DNA from 3 places in the Kitasatospora sp. NPDC052896 genome. Region 2 is predicted to be linked to each of the others. Evidence: riboswitches for the same ligand, from Rfam matches in the RefSeq annotation. Region 2 holds a riboswitch; each other region holds the start of a gene.

Region 1 (5,631 bases), on a different contig from region 2:
CGCCTGGGTCTCGCCGAGCACGCTCGGCATGGTCGCGTAGACCGCGCCGGAGAGCAGGTAGCTGACCGCCGCGACCGCGACCACCACGGTGGCCAGCACCGAACCCCAGATCAGCCGCCGCCTGCCGGCCGGCCGCATCGGCCGGCGGACCGGCGTGGGCTCGTGGTACGGGCGCGGGCGGAGCAACTGCATCGTCGCGTCCGCCGGCAGGTCCAGCACGGCGGTCCGCTCGGGCGGCGGCGCGGGGATCACCGAGGTCGCCTCGTTGGTGGCGAACCGCGGAGTGGGCCGGCTGGAGGCGGGTGGCTCGGCGTCGAGCTGGGCCGGCGTCAGGCTGCGCCGCAGCCGTTGCAGGGCGGCCAGCAGCTCCACCGCGTCCCACGGACGGGCCTGCGGGTCGCGGGCGGTGGCGGCGGCGACTATCGCGTCCAGCTCCGGCGGCAGGCCCGGGACGGTCAGCGAGGGGGCCGGCACGGTCTCGTGCAGGTGACGGTAGATCACCTGCATCGGGTTCTCGCCGGCGTACGGCTTGCTGCCGGTGAGCAGCTCGTACAGCATGATGCCGGCCGCGTAGACGTCCACCCGCTGGTCGGTCGCGGCGCCCGGCTGGACCTGCTCGGGGGCCAGGTAGGAGACGGTGCCCAGCACCACGCCCGGGGTGGTGGCGCTCGAACCGGTCGCCTCGGTGCCGGAGAGCAGTCGGACCAGGCCGAAGTCGGCGACCTTGACCATGCCGCCGTCGTTGATCAGCACGTTCTCCGGCTTGACGTCCCGGTGCACCAGCCCGGCCCGGTGCGCGGCGCCGAGCGCGGCCAGCACCGGCTCCAGCACGTCCAACGCGGCCCGGACGGAGAGCGCGCCGCGGTCGCTCAGCACGTCGCGCAGGGTGCGCCCGGGGACGTACTCCATCGCGAGGAAGACCACGCCCTGGTCGGCGCCCTGGTCGAAGACGTTGACCACGTTGGGGTGCGAGAGCCGGGCGACCGCCTTGGCCTCGCGGATGAAACGCGCGGTGAACTCGGCGTCCCCGGCCAGCCCCGGGTTCATCACCTTGAGCGCCAGCACCCGGTCGAGCCGGGTGTCGGTGCCCCGGTAGACGGTCGCCATGCCGCCCGCCGCGATGCGCTGCTCGACCCGGTAGCGGCCGTCCAGCAGCGTGCCCAGCAGGGGGTCGTTCAACGTCGTGTCCACCAGAGGAGTGTAGGGGGGTGACCCCGGCGGGTGTCCCGGGTGACACCGCGTCCGGGGCCGTTGTGCCCCGCTTGTGCCCCGCTCGTGACATTGGGCCAAGGGCGCGGGACGGTGGTCGGGGCGTCAGAACGCGGGCCGCTCGCGGTGGTCGAGGTCGGCCCGGCCGGCCATCGCCGAGGAGGCCTCGGCGTGGAAGCGGCGCGGGATCCGGCCGGCCCGGTACGCCAGCCGGCCCGCCTCGGCGGCCCGGCGCATCGCGTCGGCCATCAGCACCGGCTCCTGAGCCCGGGTCACCGCGGAGGCCAGCATCACCGCCGAGCAGCCCAGTTCCATCGCCAGCGCCACGTCCGAGGCGGTGCCCGCGCCGGCGTCCAGGACCACCGGCACGTTGGCGCTCTCCACGATCAGCTGGAAGTTGTGCGGGTTGCGGATGCCGAGCCCGGAGCCGATCGGCGAGCCCAGCGGCATGATCGCGGCGCAGCCGACGTCCTCCAGCTTGCGGGCCAGCACCGGGTCGTCGTTGGTGTAGGGGAGCACCGTGAAGCCGTCGTCGACCAGGGTCTCGGCGGCGTCCAGCAGTTCGATCGGGTCGGGCAGCAGGGTCCGCTCGTCGGCGATCACCTCCAGCTTGACCCAGTTCGTGCCGAGCGCCTCGCGGGCCAGCCGGGCGGTCAGCACCGCCTCGCCGGCGGTGAAGCAGCCCGCGGTGTTGGGCAGCACCCGGATCCCGTTGCGGGACAGCACGTCCAGCACCGAGCCCTGGGTGTCCGCCTTCACCCGGCGCATCGCCACCGTGGTGAGCTCGGTGCCGGAGACCCGCAGCGCCTGTTCCAGCACGTCCAGGCTGGGCGCGCCGCCGGTGCCCATGATCAGGCGGGAGGTGAAGGTGGTGCCGGCGATCGTCAGGGTGTCGTCGGCCATGCCGCTCAGCCCCCCTGCACGGCGGTGAGGATCTCCACCCGGTCGCCCGCGGCCAGCGGGGTCCGGGCCCACGAGCCGCGCGGGACCACGGTCTCGTTGAGCGCGGCGGCCACCCCGGAGTGCGCGGTGCTCAGGGTGGCCACCACCTCGGCCAGGGTGGCGGTCCGGGCGACCTCGCGGGGTTCGCCGTTGACGGTCAGCTGGATCGGGTTCATGCGGCGGCCCTCTGGGTGAAGCGGAGCGGGGAGAACGGGACGGCGAGGTCGGGGACGGTGCCCTCGGCCAGGTAGGCGGCGAGCAGGTCGGCGGTGACCGGGGTGAGCAGCACCCCGTTGCGGTAGTGGCCGGTGGCGGCGGCCAGCCCGGGCAGCGCGGTCGGGCCGAGCAGCGGGGCGTTGTCCGGCGAGCCGGGGCGCAGGCCCGCGCCGGTCTCGGTGAGCGGCAGCTCGGTGACGCCCGGGACCAGCTGGTGCGCGTCGCGCAGCAGCTCGTAGACGCCGCCCGCGGTGACCGTGGTGTCGTAGCCCTGCTCCTCGGTGGTCGCGCCGATCACCAGCTCGCCGTCCGCGCGCGGTACCAGGTACAGGTGCTGGCCACGGACCACCGCGCGGACGTTGCGGGAGAGGAACGGCGCGTACGGGCCGGGGATCCGCAGCCGCAGGATCTGGCCCTTGACCGGGCGGATCGCGGGCAGCACCCCCTCCGGCAGGCCGGCCAGCCGGTGGCTGTAGGGGCCGGCGGCGAGCACCAGCCGCCCGGCCGTCAGCGCGCTGCCGTCGGGCAGCCGCACCCCGACCGCCCGCCCCGCGGTGACCAGCAGCTCCGCCGCCCGGTCCCGGTGCAGCCGCACCCCGGCCCGCTCGCAGCCGGCCAGCAGCGCGGCGCACAGCCGGCGGCCGTCCACCTGGTGGTCGCCGGTGACGAGCAGGCCGCCGCTCACCCCGGGGGAGAGCATCGGCTCCAGCCGGCGGGCCTCCCGGCCGGTCAGCCACTGCGAGTCGAGGCCCAGCCGCTGGTGGAACCCGTGCAGCTCGCGCAGCTCGGCCCGGTCGTCGGAGTCCAGCGCGACGGCCAACGTGCCGGTGGCCCGGTAGCCAGTGGGCAGGCCGGTGGCCCCGGTCAGCTCGGCGGCGAACGCGGCGTACCGCTGGTTCGACGCGATGCCCAGGCGCAGCAGCGGCTCCTCGCCGTACTGCAGCTCGGTCACCGGTGCCAGCATGCCGGCCGCCACCTGCGCCGCGCCGCCGCCGGGGGTGGGGTCGAGAACGGTCACCGCGAGGCCGCGCTGTGCGGTGCGCCAGGCCACCGCGAGGCCGATGATGCCGCCGCCGACGACCAGGACGTCGGTGGATGTGCGTGCCACGATGCGGATGCTCCCTTCGCCGGAATGACCCGGATCAGGTTCGGACGGTCGCGGGCCGCCGCAGCCCGCCTCTCAGCCCGGTGCGCCGGGCTCCCGTGATGTCTCACCCCACCTTATCGCCGGCCTCCGGGGCGGCCGAGGGTGCGTACGGAGGGCGGTATTGCGGTGCTCGTTAGAGTGGCCGAATGGCTGAGCTGAAGAGCACGGATCGGGTGGTCGTGGTCGGCGCCGGGCTGGCGGGGGCGCAGTGCGCCCTGGCGCTGCGCGAAGGGGGGTGGCAGGGCTCGCTGACGCTGGTCGGGGCGGAACCGTGGGCGCCGTACGACCGGCCGCCGCTCTCCAAGGACGTCCTGCTGGGCAAGACCGACAGCACGGTGTACGAACTGGACTGGCAGCGGCTCGGCGTCGAGCTGCTGACCGGCCGTCGGGCCACCGGCCTGGCGCCGGGCCTGCTGCAGACCGACGCGGGGGAGCTGGCCTACGACCACCTGGTGCTGGCCACCGGTGCGGACCCGGTGCGGCTGCCCGCCGCGAGCGGCGAGCGGACGCTGCGGACCCTGGCGGACTCGCTCGCGCTGCGCGCGGAGCTGCGGCCCGGGCGGCACCTGGTGCTGGTCGGCGCGGGCTGGATCGGGGCCGAGACGGCCACCGCGGCTCGGGAGCTGGGCTGCGCGGTGACCGTGCTGGAGGCGGCCGACGCGCCGTTGCCGGGGGCGCTGCCGGCCGAGCTGACCGCACCGATGCGGGAGTGGTACCGGGCCGCCGGGGTGGAGCTGCGGCTGGGCGCCCGGGTGGCGACGGTCGAGCCGGGCGCGGTGCTGCTGGCGGACGGCGAGCGGGTGGTCGCGGACGAGGTGCTGGTCGGGGTCGGCGCGCGGCCGGCCACCGGCTGGCTGGCGGGCTCCGGGGTGGAGCTGGACCCGGCCGGCACCGTGCTGGCCGACCAGCGGCTGCGCACCTCCCTGCCGGGGGGCTGGGCGGCCGGCGACTGCGTCAGCTACCCCTCGGCCCGGTTCGGCGAGCGGATCTCCGTCCAGCACTGGGACCACGCGCTGCACTCCGGCCGGGCGGTCGGCGCCGCGCTGCTGGGTGCGCAGGCGCCGTACGACCCGGTGCCGTACTTCTGGTCCGAGCAGTTCGGCCGGATGGTCCAGTACGCCGGCCGGCACGGTGGCGCCGACCGGCTGCTCTGGCGCGGCTCGCCGGCCGACCCGGCGTGGAGCGTGCTCTGGCTGCGCGAGGGGGCGCTGGTCGCGGTGCTCGCCGTGGACCGGCCGCGCGACCTGGCGCAGGGCCGTCGGCTGATCGAGCGGGCCGTGGTGCTGGATCCGGACCGCGCGGCCGACCCCGAGGTGCCGCTGAAGTCCGCGCTGTGAGGTCAGCTGACGGGCCGCTGGTGCGCGTGGGGTCGCCGGGATGGCAGGCTGGTGCCGTGAGTGAGATGGAATCCAAGATCGAATCCCTTGTCCAGGACTGGCTCTACCTGCCGGACATCTCCGAGCGATGGGGTGTCCAGGTCACCGAGGTCCGCCAGATGGTCAAGGACCACCGGCTGATCGCGGTCCGCCGCGGCCCCAACCGCTCGCTCCAGGTCCCGGCCGCCTTCATCGAGGACAGCGGGCTGGTCAAGCACCTGGCCGGCACCCTGACGGTGTTGCGCGACGGCAGGTTCTCCGACGAGGAGATCCTGGAGTGGCTCTTCACCGACGACCCGTCGCTGCCCGGCAGCCCGATCCAGGCGCTGCGTGAGAACCGCGGCACCGAGGTGAAGCGGCGCGCCCAGGCGATGGCGCTCTGATGACGGACCCGCGCGCCCGGCTGGCCGACGCCCGGCTGTACCTGTGCACCGACGCCCGGCGCGAGCAGGGCGACCTGCCGGAGTTCCTGGACGCCGTGCTGGCCGGCGGGGTGGACGTCGTCCAGCTCCGCGACAAGGGCCTGGAGGCCCGGCAGGAGCTGGAGTACCTGGAGGTCTTCGCGGACGCCGCCCGGCGGCACGGCAGGCTCTTCGCGGTCAACGACCGGGCCGACGTGGCGCACGCGGCCCGGCCCGACGTGCTGCACCTCGGGCAGGACGACCTGCCGGTGCCGCACGCCCGGGCGATCCTCGGCCCGGACGTGCTGATCGGGCGCTCCTGCCACGCCGAGTCCGAGGT
Region 2 (5,631 bases):
TGCCCGAGCTTCAACGGTCTCCTCCGGGGGCGAGCCGCTAACGGCCGTACCGTCCGGGTTGCTCCCGTCATCGAGGAGGACTTCGGCCCGAAGCCGGCGCATTGGCGCGTTACAGGTAGTCGAAGAAACGGATCCACCAGTCGCAGGGACGGTCTTCCCCGTAGTACGAGATCAACGGCACGCCCACTCCGTCGTACGGACGCGTGAGCACCCGTTCCGGGAGCACCACGTAGCCGAGTTCGGTGAGCACTCGCTCCACCGTCGCCAGGTCCTCAGCGGTCAGCGCGCCGGCCTCCACGGCCTCGGCGGTGTCGAGGTGGACGCCCGGGTTCTCGGCCGCGATCACCGCCATCGAACCGAAGTCGCTCACCGATACGACGATCGGCTCACCGCTCCCGGTCGCATCGGCCGGCACCTCCACCCAGCCGTGCAGGCTCGCGTCCTGCGCCTCCCGATCGGCGAGGCATCGCGTGGCGAAGGCAGCGTCCAGCCTGGCCACCAGGCGGTCGAATCGGGCCCGGGTCCCGGCGTGGTCGTAGCCGGGCGGGAACTCCAGCGACTCCGGACCGTCGAGGCGATGGAGCAGAGCGATCGGCTCCGCGTCAGGGTGCGGCACCTCCCCGTGATCGCGCAGCAGCCGCACGCCGGAGCGCCGCGCCGGGAAGTCCCCTCCACCTCCCGGCACGGCGCATCCGCGGGCAGCGCGCCTCAGTCCGCCATCGGCAGGTAGACCCGGTTGCCGTGCTCCGCGAACTCCTCGGACTTGGCCTGCATGCCGGCCAGCGCCTCGGCGTCGAACTCGCTGGAGACCGCCGTGGAGCCCCCGCCGTGTTCGTCGCGGATCTTCTGACTGATCTTCATCGAGCAGAACTTCGGTCCGCACATCGAGCAGAAGTGGGCGGTCTTGGCCGGCTCGGCGGGGAGGGTCTCGTCGTGGAAGTCGCGGGCCGTCTCCGGGTCGAGGGCCAGGTTGAACTGGTCCTCCCAGCGGAACTCGAAGCGGGCGTCGGAGAGGGCGTCGTCCCACTCCTGGGCGCCGGGGTGGCCCTTGGCGAGGTCGGCCGCGTGGGCGGCGATCTTGTAGGTGATGACACCGGTCTTGACGTCGTCCCGGTTGGGCAGGCCCAGGTGCTCCTTGGGCGTGACGTAGCAGAGCATCGCGGTGCCCCACCAGGCGATCATCGCGGCGCCGATGCCCGAGGTGATGTGGTCGTAGCCGGGGGCGACGTCGGTGGTCAGCGGGCCGAGGGTGTAGAACGGCGCCTCGTCGCAGATCTCCTTCTGGAGATCCATGTTCTCCTTGATCTTGTGCATCGGGACGTGGCCCGGGCCCTCGATCATCACCTGGACGTCCCGGTCGCGCGCGATCCGGCCGAGCTCGCCCAGCGTCCGGAGCTCGGCGAGCTGCGCCTCGTCGTTGGCGTCCGCGATCGAGCCGGGGCGCAGGCCGTCACCGAGCGAGAAGGTGACGTCGTAGGCGCGCAGGAGGTCGCAGAGCTCCTCGAAGTTGGTGTAGAGGAAGTTCTCCTGATGGTGCGCCAGGCACCAGGCCGCCATGATCGAGCCGCCGCGCGAGACGATGCCGGTCTTGCGGCGGGCGGTCATCGGCACGTACCGCAGCAGCACGCCGGCGTGCACCGTCATGTAGTCGACGCCCTGCTCGCACTGCTCGATGATGGTGTCGCGGTAGACCTCCCAGGTCAGCTCCTCGGCCTTGCCGTCCACCTTCTCCAGCGCCTGGTAGAGCGGCACCGTGCCGATCGGCACCGGGGAGTTGCGCAGGATCCACTCGCGGGTGGTGTGGATGTTCCGCCCGGTCGAGAGGTCCATGACCGTGTCGGCCCCCCAGCGGGTGGCCCAGGTCATCTTCTCCACTTCCTCCTCGATGGACGAAGTGACCGCCGAGTTGCCGATGTTGGCGTTGATCTTCACCAGGAAGTTGGTGCCGATGACGGCCGGCTCGACCTCGGGGTGGTTGACGTTCAGCGGGATGACCGCCCGGCCGCGGGCCACCTCGTCACGGACGAACTCCGCCGACAGGCCCTCGCGCAGCGCGATGAACTCCATCTCCGGCGTGACGATCCCGCGCTTGGCGTAGCCGAGTTGGGTCACCGCGCCGCCGTCCCGGGCGCGCAGCGGGCGGCGCGGGCGTCCGGGGAAGACGGCGTCCAGGTTGCGCAGGTTGCCGCCGCGCGGCGAGGTGTGCTTGATCCCGTCGTCCTCGGGGCGGGCCTCCCGGCCGTCGTACTCCTCGACGTCGCCGCGCTGGCGGATCCAGGCGTCGCGCAGCGCGGGCAGGCCGCGCCGGACGTCGGGCTGGTAGGCCGGGTCGGTGTACGGACCCGAGGTGTCGTAGAGCGGGACGGTCTTCCCGTTGGTGAGCCGGACCTCGCGGTAGGGCACCCGCAGGTCCGGACGGGAGCCGGTGCGGTAGGCCTTGTGCCAGGCCGGGGTGGGGTATCCGGTGGTCGCGCTGTTCTCGGTACCAGCGGCGGACTGTGCGTCGAACATGGTCATCTGACCTCTACTCCCTACGCCGGCATTACCCGGTCAGGTTCCTGCGGTCGGCGCAGCGGTCGGCACGCGGTTCGCGTCCCGTTCAGCGCCCTCTCAGCCCGGTGCTCCGAGCTCCCGTGCGGCAGGCGGACTTGCCTGCCAAAAGACGTCCACACCGTAGCGGGAGGGGCGCCACCGGTCCAGTACGGGCCCACCGGGTGGGCATCCCGCCAGGGGCTGCGTCAGACTGGGACGACCGCCACCAGGGCGGCCACGGGGGGAGTTGAGGACGGATGATCGGACACACCGGACGGGTCACCGGTCGGGTCGGCACCGGGCTGGTCGGCGAGGTGCTGCTGCACGTGCCGGAGCGTCAGGGGACCGAGGCCTTCCTGGCCTACCCGGCGGTCCCGGGGGAGTCGCTGCCGGTCGGCACGCCGGTGGTGGTGGTCGAGTACCAGCCGCCCCGGACGGTCTTCGTGGCGTCCGTGCTGGGCTGAGCCGCGACCCCGCCGGGCGACACGCCACCCCGGGCTTCCCATGTGATCGAAGGAGGCGCAGAATCTCCTGCGCCACTGGATTCCGCGCCATCCTGCACAACCGAGCGCAGCCACGGAACCGGTGTGCCCTGAAGGGGGAGTTAGCCGATGCTGATCGGCATCATCGCCGGCGCGGTCGTCGCGGCGGTCATCGTGGTGATCGTGCTCTTCAAGCTGATGTGGCGGGTCGCCGAACCCAACGAGGCCCTGATCATCTCCGGTTCCAAGCACCGCACCGAGGGGGTCGGGGACGGGCTGGGCTTCCGGATCGTCACCGGGCGGGGGACCTTGGTGACGCCCGGCATCCAGACCGTCCGCCGGCTCTCGCTCGACCTCAACGAGGCCGACCTGGACGTCGAGTGCGTGACGTCGCAGGGCATCCCGGTCCAGGTCAAGGGCGTGGTGATCTTCAAGGTGGGCGACGACACGGTGTCGATCGCCAACGCCGCCCGCCGCTTCCTGGACCAGCAGAAGATGATGGGCGCGCGGGTCCACAACGTCTTCGCCGGCCACCTCCGTTCGATCGTCGGCGGTCTGACGGTCGAGGAGATGATCCGCGACCGCGAGCGGCTGACCGGGGAGACCCGGGCCGCCTCCGGCACCGAGATGGAGAAGCTCGGGCTGATCATCGACTCGCTGCAGATCCAGGAGATCCTCGACCCGACCGGCTACATCAAGAACCTGGCCGCCCCGCACGCCGCCGCCGTCCAGCGCGACGCCCGGATCGCCGCCGCCGAGGCGGACCGGCAGGCCACCGAGGCGGAGCAGGAGGCGTTCGCCCGGAAGGCCGAGGCGACCCGCAACTCCGGTATCCAGCAGGCCGGTTACCAGGCCGAGATGGACACCGCGGCGGCCCGCGCGCAGCAGGCCGGACCGCTCGCCCAGGCCGCCTCCCGGCAGGAGGTCGTGGTCCAGGAGACCAAGGTCGCCGAGCTGGAGGGCCACCGCAAGGAGCAGCAGCTGCAGGCCGAGGTCCGCAAGCCGGCCGACGCCCGGGCGTACGAGACCCGGACCGCCGCCGAGGCCGAGCGTGACGCCCGGATCTCCGCCGCCCAGGCGCAGGCCCGGGAGACCGAGCTGCGGACCGCCGCCGAGGCGAACCGGGTGCGGGTCGCCGCGCAGGCCGAGGCCGAGGCCACCAAGGCCCGTGGCCTGGCCGCCGCCGAGGCGACCAAGGCCACCGGTCAGGCCGAGGCCGCCGCGGCCGAGGCCAAGGGTCTGGCCACCGCCGAAGCCGCCCGGGCGCTCGGTCTGGCCGAGGCCGAGGCGATCAAGGCCCGGGCCGCCGCACTGGCCGAGAACCAGGAGGCCGTGGTCGCCCAGCAGCTCGCCGAGAACTGGCCGGAGATCGTCCGGGCCGGCGCCGAGGCCTTCGGCAACGTCGAGCACATGGTGCTGCTGAACGGCGCGGACGGGATGGGCGAGATGTTCGCCAAGGCGCTCACCATGGGCGGCACCGGTCTGGGCCTGGCCCGCCAGCTGCTCAGCGCGATGGACGGCGCCGGCGCGAACGGACGCGAGGACGCCGCCCGCAAGGACGACGCCACCGCCCGGCCCGCCAAGCAGACCATCCCGATCCAGCCCGACCCGACCGCCTGAGAGCCCGACCCGACCCGTGCTCACCCGGCCCGTCCCGCCACCGTGGCGGGACGGGCCGCGTCGTACGCCCGGCCGTACGACGACGGCGCCCGCCCCCGAAGCCGGGGAGCGGGCGCCGGACGGACCGTGCGGGCGTCAGCCCTTGGTCGCCTTCTTCACCAGGATCACCACGGCGGCCGCGATGCCGACCACCACCAGCGCCTTGATCACCAGACCGACCAGCGCGCTCACCACGCCCACGAAGAAGCCGAGCACGTTCCACAGAACCACGATCACGATGATCGGGACCACGATGTTGCGCACCCACGAGGGCAGCGACTTCCAGAGCTCAGCCATGTCCGTTCCTTCTCTCCCCTCGGATCGGCTCCACCCGGTCGCCGCATCCCGTCCGCTTTCCGTTACCTCGATCGTAGGCGGGGCTCGACGCGGAGACGAGCGATCCGGCCCCCGAGAGAACCCGGAGATAGCCCTGAGGTGGTGGCCTCGGGGTAGCCCTTACCGGCGCCTTACACCGGCCAGCCCTCACCCCGCCAGGCGGCGTCCCAGAACATCCACTCGTAGCGCGAGGTGGTGGTGAAGTGCTCGGTCACCCGGCGCCGTTCGGCCGCCGAGAGCTGCTCGCCGAGCCGGTCGGTGAGCGCCAGCACCCGGCGCACCACGGACTGGAACGACTCGTCGCCGTAGACCGCGATCCACCGCGCGTAGAGCGGGTCGGGGGAGGACTTCGCCAGCAGTTCCGCGCCGACCCGGGCGTAGATCCAGTAGCAGGGCAGCACCGCGCCGACCGCCTCGGCGAACGAGCCGCCGTAGACGGTGGCCAGCAGGTAGCTGGTGTAGGCCCGGGTGGTCGGCAGCACCGGCTCGGCGGCGGCCTGCTCGGCGCTCTCCCCGAACGCGGTCAGGAACTCCGCGTGCATGCCCTGCTCGGCGGCGAGCGCACCGATCGCGTCGTCGGCGAAGGCCCTGACCTCCTGCTCGCCGGGCGCCTTGGCGGCGC
Region 3 (5,631 bases), 300 kb from region 2:
CGGTCTGGATCAGCATCTGGGCCACCCGCTTGGCCTGGTTGATCGGGATCGCGAAGCCCAGGCCGATGCTGCCGGCCTGGCCGGAGCCGTTGGAGTTCGACTGGATCGCCGAGTTGATGCCGATCACCTGGCCGCTCGCGTTGAGCAGCGGGCCGCCGGAGTTGCCCGGGTTGATCGAGGCGTCGGTCTGCAGCGCGTTCATGTACGAGGTCTGCACGCCGCTCTCGTCGCCGGAGGCGACCGGGCGGTTCTTGGCGCTGATGATGCCGGAGGTGACGGTGGACTCCAGGTCGTACGGCGCGCCGATGGCGATCGCGGCGTCGCCGACCGCGACCTGGTCGGAGTCGCCCAGCGGGAGCGGGACGAGCTTGCCGGCCGGCGGGTTGTCCAGCTTGATCACCGCGATGTCGTAGCCCTTGGCCTGGCCGACCACCGAGGCGGAGTACTCGGAGCCGTCGGAGAACTTGACGGTCAGCTTGCCGCCGCCCTGGGCCGGGGCCACCACGTGGTTGTTGGTGATGATGTGGCCCTGGGTGTCGAAGACGAACCCGGTGCCGGTGCCGGACTCCTGGCTGCCGTCGGCCTTGATGGTGACGGTGCTGGGCAGCGCCTTGGCGGCGATCCCGGCGATCGAGTCGGGGGCCCGGTTGAGCGCCTTGGTGTTGTCGCTGACGGTGGTCGTGGTGCTGCTGTGGCTGCTGCCGGAGCTGAACGGGCCGGACGAGTCGCCGTTGACCGCGGCGCCGACCACGCCGCCCAGCACGCCCGCGACCAGCGCGACGGCGGCGACCAGGGCGATCAGCCCGCCGCGCTTCTTCGGCGGCTGGCCGGGGGTGCCGTAGTCGCCCGGGTAGCCACCGGGGTAGCCGGGGCCGCCCGGCGCGCCGGGCTCGCCCGGGCCGGCGCCCCAGCCGCCGACCGGGTGACCGGCGCCGAACGGGTGGTGCTCGGCGTGCGCGGCGGCACCGGCCGGCGCACCGGGGGCGACCGGCGGCGTCGGCGCGGCGTACGGGTTGGCCGGCGGTTCGGCAAGGGTGGGGGCCGGCGGAGCGGCCGGCGGGGCGGGCAGCACCGGCGGCGGAGCGTCCAGGTACTTCGGCGCGGGAGCCGGAGCCGGGGCGGGCGCGGCGGCCGGCAGCTCCGTGGTCGGCTCGGCGTCGGCGGGGGCGGCAGGAGCGGGGGCAACAGGGGCGGCGGGCGCGGCGGGCGCCGGTGTGGGCTCCTCGCCGCTCAGCTTGGCGAACGCGAGGGTCGGCTGCGACTCACCTACCGACGGCGTGCCCCCCGGCTCACCGGTACCGCTGGAGAGCTGCTCCCCCTGCGGCCCGGTGGAGCCACTCTCGTGCTCGGTGCTCACGGACGACCTCCATAGCTGACAGGACCTTGGCCCATAGTTTTTCCTATGCCCGATCTGGTTGCCGTAAGGAGCTGCCTGAAGAACTGTTAAGAATCCTTAGGTCAACCCGACAGCACCAGCGCCCGGCCGGGCTCCCCCGACAGAAGTTCCGCGATCCGGGACGGCGCGCCTCCCCGCTTTGGCGTAATCCACACGCCGGGCTACCCTGACTGCCACATCTGACACGCGGGAGCTTGGACCCACCAGGCTGAGAGTGCGCTGGTCGACCGTACGCCATGGCGAGTGAGCCGGTGCGGGCGAGGGAGCGCTGACCGCCGGAACCTGTCCGGGTAATGCCGGCGTAGGGAGTCTGCCATGACGGCTGCGACGCCTTCCCCGTCCTCGACGCCACCCCCGTCCTCGGGCACGGCGACGCTGGATCGCCCCGACGGCGACGGGCCGGCCCGTGCCGAGGCCCCGTTGGTGCTGGACACCGCGCCGCCGCGCACCCTGGGCTTCCGCGACCAGTTCGCGCTCTGGGCGAACCTGGGCATCAGCCTGATCGGCTTCACCAGCGCCGCGACCGTGCTCGGCCAGCCGGGCAGCGAGCTGTCGTTCGCCGCCGCGACCACCGCGATCGTGGCCGGCACGGTGATCGGCACCGCGATGCTCGCGGTCGCCGCGCTCATCGGCGCCCGGACCGGGGCGCCCGCGATGGCCGTGCTGCGCGGGCTGTTCGGCACCCGGCTGTCGTACCTGCCGACCGTGCTGAACGTCCTGCAGTGCGTCGGCTGGGGCGTGTACGAGCTGACCGTGATCGCCTGGGGCGCCCAGACGGTCTCCGGCACCCAGGGCTGGCGCTGGCTCTTCGTGCTGCTCGCCGGGGTGCTCACCACGGTGCTGACGATCTGGCCGCTGGGCTCGATCGCGGCGCTGCGCAAGTACGTGGCGATCGCGGTCGGCGTGGCGATGGTCTACTTCACCGTCCAGCTCGGCCGCAAGGGTTTCCCGGATCCGGGCGCGGGAAACTGGCACGGTTTCCTGAAGGCGACGGACGCGATCATCGCCGTCTCGGTCTCCTTCGTCCCGCTGGCCGCCGACTACACCCGGCACTCGCGCACCCCGCGCGCCTCGTTCTGGGGCACCTTCTCCGGCTACACGGTGGCCCAGGTCTGGTGCTACCTGCTCGGCCTGATCGCACTGCTGCAGTCGCACGGCAACGCCGACAACCTGCTGGACTCCTTCACCGGGGTGGCGGCCGGCTGGGCGTTCCTGCTGGTGCTGGTGCTGCGCGAGGCGGACCAGTCCTTCGCGAACGTCTACTCGACCGCGATGTCGGTGCACAACCTCTTCCCCCGGGTGGACCGGCGGCTGCTGACCGGCGGGATCGGCGTGCTGGTGACCGTGCTGGCGCTGCAGATCAAGCAGTTCACCGACTCGTACTACAACTTCCTCGGCCTGATCGGCTCGGTCTTCGTGCCGTTGCTCGCGGTGCTGGCGGTGGACTTCTTCCTGGGCCACGGCCGGCGCGGCTGGGACCTCTCGCAGGACTCCCCGGCCCGGCCGCTGATGCTGCTGCCGTGGGCGCTCGGCTTCGCGGTCTACCAGTTCCTGGCGCCCACCGCGATCGCCGGCTGGTGGACCGGGATCTGGACGGACCTCCAGTCGCTGACCCACTTCACCCCGCAGCAGTGGTCCTCGGCCTCGCTCTTCTCCTTCCTGGTCGCCGGCCTGGCCACCTGGCTGCTCAACCTGCTGGTCCGCCCCGCCGCGCGGTAGGGCCCGCCGGCGCCCGTGGTTCGCACGGCCGTTGCATTCGATCCACCCGGACGTCCTAGTGTTGGGGCCGTGACAACTCCCGACCTCTCCCGCACCGACCCCTCCCGCACCCCCTCCGCGGTCCAGGTGGTGGCCCACCGGGGTTCCTCCGCCGCCCTGCCCGAGCACACCCTGGCGGCGTACCAGCGGGCCCTGACGGAGGGCGCGGACGCGGTCGAGTGCGACGTCCGGGTGACCGCCGACGGCCACCTGGTCTGCGTTCACGACCGGACCGTCACCCGGGTCTCGAACGGCCGCGGCACGGTCTCCGGGCAGACCCTGGCCCAGCTGTCCGCGTACGACTTCGGCTCGTGGAAGGCGGACGCCGCGGGCGGCCCGGCCCGGCAGCCGCTGCTGCGGCTGGAGAGCCTGCTGGAGCTGGTCGCCGACTGCGGGCGCCGGGTGGATCTGGCGATCGAGACCAAGCACCCGGTGCGCTTCGCCGGCCGGGTCGAGGCCAAGCTGCTGAGCGCCCTGGACCGGTACGGGATCGCGGCCGCGCCGAGCGACGACGAGCGCCCGCACGCCCGGATCATGAGCTTCTCGGCGACCGCGCTGGGCCGGGTCAGGGCCGCGGCCCCCGACTACCCGCGGGTCTTCCTCTTCGAGCACACCCTGCCGCTGCGGCTGTGGCCCGGCGCGGGCCTGCCGGCGGGTGCCGCGATCGCCGGACCGGGCATCGAGCTGGTCCGCCGGCAGCCCGACCTGGTGCCCCGGCTGCGAGCGGCCGGCCACCGGGTGCACGTGTGGACGGTGGACGAGCCGAAGGACGTCGAGCTCTGCCTGGACCTCGGGGTGGAGGCGATCATCACCAACCGGCCGCGCGAGGTGCTGGCCCAGCTCGGCCGCTGAGTCGTTCGGCGGAGCCCGCCGCCGAGCCGCTCCGGCAGGGCTCCCGTGCCGCGAATTGGCGTACGCGGGGCGCGGGCGGGGGTGGCGCGGCGGACCCGGCGTGCGCAATCCCGCTCCCCTGATCGACGCAGCGTAATCAGTTAATCACCACTTGCGCACAGCGTGTCGCCGCCCTCGAGGTAACTCGACAATTGACCGGCCACGATCGGTGCCGTCTGTTTCCGGCCCATTCCCCCGGGGCATCCATCCCTCGGCAAACGCTGAAGGAGGTCCGGGGGTGGCGTTGATGGTGGCGCGCGAAGTGCCGACTTCATCGACCATGGCGGTGCCGCACGGTCCGGCCAGTGTCGGGGCCGCACGGCGCCGCCTGAGGCGGGATCTGGGCGACCGGGAGGTGCCCGACACCGTCATCGATGACGCGGTTCTGATCCTTTCCGAACTGCTCAGCAATTCCTGCCGCTATGCGCGGCCGCTTGCTCCGTTGCTGGATCTCGACGGGGGGGTCGGGGAGGAATTCCTGGAGCGGTCGGATGATTTGCGGAACTCCGCGGAATCCGAACCGAACGAGACGGACGCCGCGGCGCAGGCGGCGGAGGCGGCCGAACTGGACGCGCTGCTGGTCGGCGCGCCGGTCGGGGCCCGGCACGCGGTCCGGCGTGCGGCACGGCGGGCAGCGGACGCCCGGGGCGCCCACTCGGCCCACCGCGCCCCCAGCGCGCCGGAGGACCAGGGCGGGGTCCTGGTGCGCTGGCAGGTGCACCCGGACGGGCGGCTGACCCTGGAGGTCACCGACGGCGGCGCGGCCACCCGGCCGCAGCCGGCCCGGCCCTCGCTCACCGCGAAGGGCGGCCGGGGGCTGAGCATCGTCGGCCGGCTGGCCGCCGACTGGGGGGTGCGGGACGCGCCGGGCGAGGTGACGGTCTGGGCCGCGCTGTCCGCGTACACCGAGCACGCCCGGTCGGCCTGACGGACCGTGGTGGAACACGGGGGCCGCGGGGAGTCCTCGAGGGCACGGCGGGCGGGGGAAACCTCAGTAGGCTGCCCGGGAGACAAAAGACACCACCGTTCCCGGGAGAGCCGCACCATGGCCAAGAAGGCCGCCAAGAAGTCGTCCCAGCCCAGCCGTCCCGGCGCGTCCGCCGGCAGCGTCCCGGTGGTCGGGGCCCGCGAGGCCTGCCCCTGCGGCTCCGGCCGCCGCTACAAGGCCTGCCACGGCCGGGAGGCGGCGCACGCCGTCCAGGAGCTGGTGCACCGTCCGTTCGAGGGACTGCCGGGCGAGGCCGACTGGGTGGCGCTGCGTGAGCTGGTGCCGGCGGCCACGGTCGAGCTGACCCTGGCCGCCGGCGTGCTGGAGAGCGCCGAGGGCGAGGTGCCGTCGGTCACGCTGGCGACCGTGCTCCCGCTCGCCTGGCCGGCGCTGCGCCGCCCGGACGGCTCGATCCTGCTCGGCCTGCAGACCCAGTCCTCCTCCGGCGACCTGAGCCGTGACCTGGCGGACGCCCTGGAGCAGGCGCTGGTCACCGAGCCCGGCAGCCCGGTGCCGACCCGGCGGGCCGCGCCCGGCCGTCGACTGCAGGAACTCCTCGACCCGAAGGCCGAGTTCACGCCGGCCGTGCACACCGGCT

Evidence for each region. Region 2 has a riboswitch for thiamine pyrophosphate ahead of thiC (phosphomethylpyrimidine synthase ThiC). Riboswitches for the same ligand answer to the same signal wherever they lie in the genome.
Region 1: it holds a riboswitch for thiamine pyrophosphate, as region 2 does, so the genes downstream of both, thiO (glycine oxidase ThiO) here and thiC (phosphomethylpyrimidine synthase ThiC) in region 2, are expected to answer to the same signal.
Region 3: it holds a riboswitch for thiamine pyrophosphate, as region 2 does, so the genes downstream of both, ACIGXM_RS03775 (purine-cytosine permease family protein) here and thiC (phosphomethylpyrimidine synthase ThiC) in region 2, are expected to answer to the same signal.

Annotation. Positions count from the first base shown of each region.
Region 1 is NZ_JBITZU010000007.1:214,695-220,325, reverse strand. Features, by position in the region: gene pknB (Stk1 family PASTA domain-containing Ser/Thr kinase) at 1-1,191, opposite strand, end outside; gene ACIGXM_RS17330 (thiazole synthase) at 1,315-2,112, opposite strand; gene thiS (sulfur carrier protein ThiS) at 2,118-2,327, opposite strand; gene thiO (glycine oxidase ThiO) at 2,324-3,475, opposite strand; TPP riboswitch at 3,469-3,582, opposite strand; gene ACIGXM_RS17315 (NAD(P)/FAD-dependent oxidoreductase) at 3,661-4,851, shown strand; gene ACIGXM_RS17310 (Rv2175c family DNA-binding protein) at 4,917-5,273, shown strand; gene thiE (thiamine phosphate synthase) at 5,273-5,631, shown strand, end outside.
Region 2 is NZ_JBITZU010000001.1:1,096,778-1,102,408, reverse strand. Features, by position in the region: gene ACIGXM_RS05140 (hypothetical protein) at 110-616, opposite strand; gene thiC (phosphomethylpyrimidine synthase ThiC) at 709-2,517, opposite strand; TPP riboswitch at 2,512-2,645, opposite strand; gene ACIGXM_RS05130 (hypothetical protein) at 2,790-2,996, shown strand; gene ACIGXM_RS05125 (SPFH domain-containing protein) at 3,144-4,634, shown strand; gene ACIGXM_RS05120 (DUF5326 family protein) at 4,770-4,970, opposite strand; gene tenA (thiaminase II) at 5,141-5,631, opposite strand, start outside.
Region 3 is NZ_JBITZU010000001.1:792,031-797,661, forward strand. Features, by position in the region: gene ACIGXM_RS03770 (S1C family serine protease) at 1-1,357, opposite strand, end outside; TPP riboswitch at 1,573-1,721, shown strand; gene ACIGXM_RS03775 (purine-cytosine permease family protein) at 1,712-3,115, shown strand; gene ACIGXM_RS03780 (glycerophosphodiester phosphodiesterase family protein) at 3,185-4,006, shown strand; gene ACIGXM_RS03785 (ATP-binding protein) at 4,284-4,973, shown strand; gene ACIGXM_RS03790 (DUF5926 family protein) at 5,091-5,631, shown strand, end outside.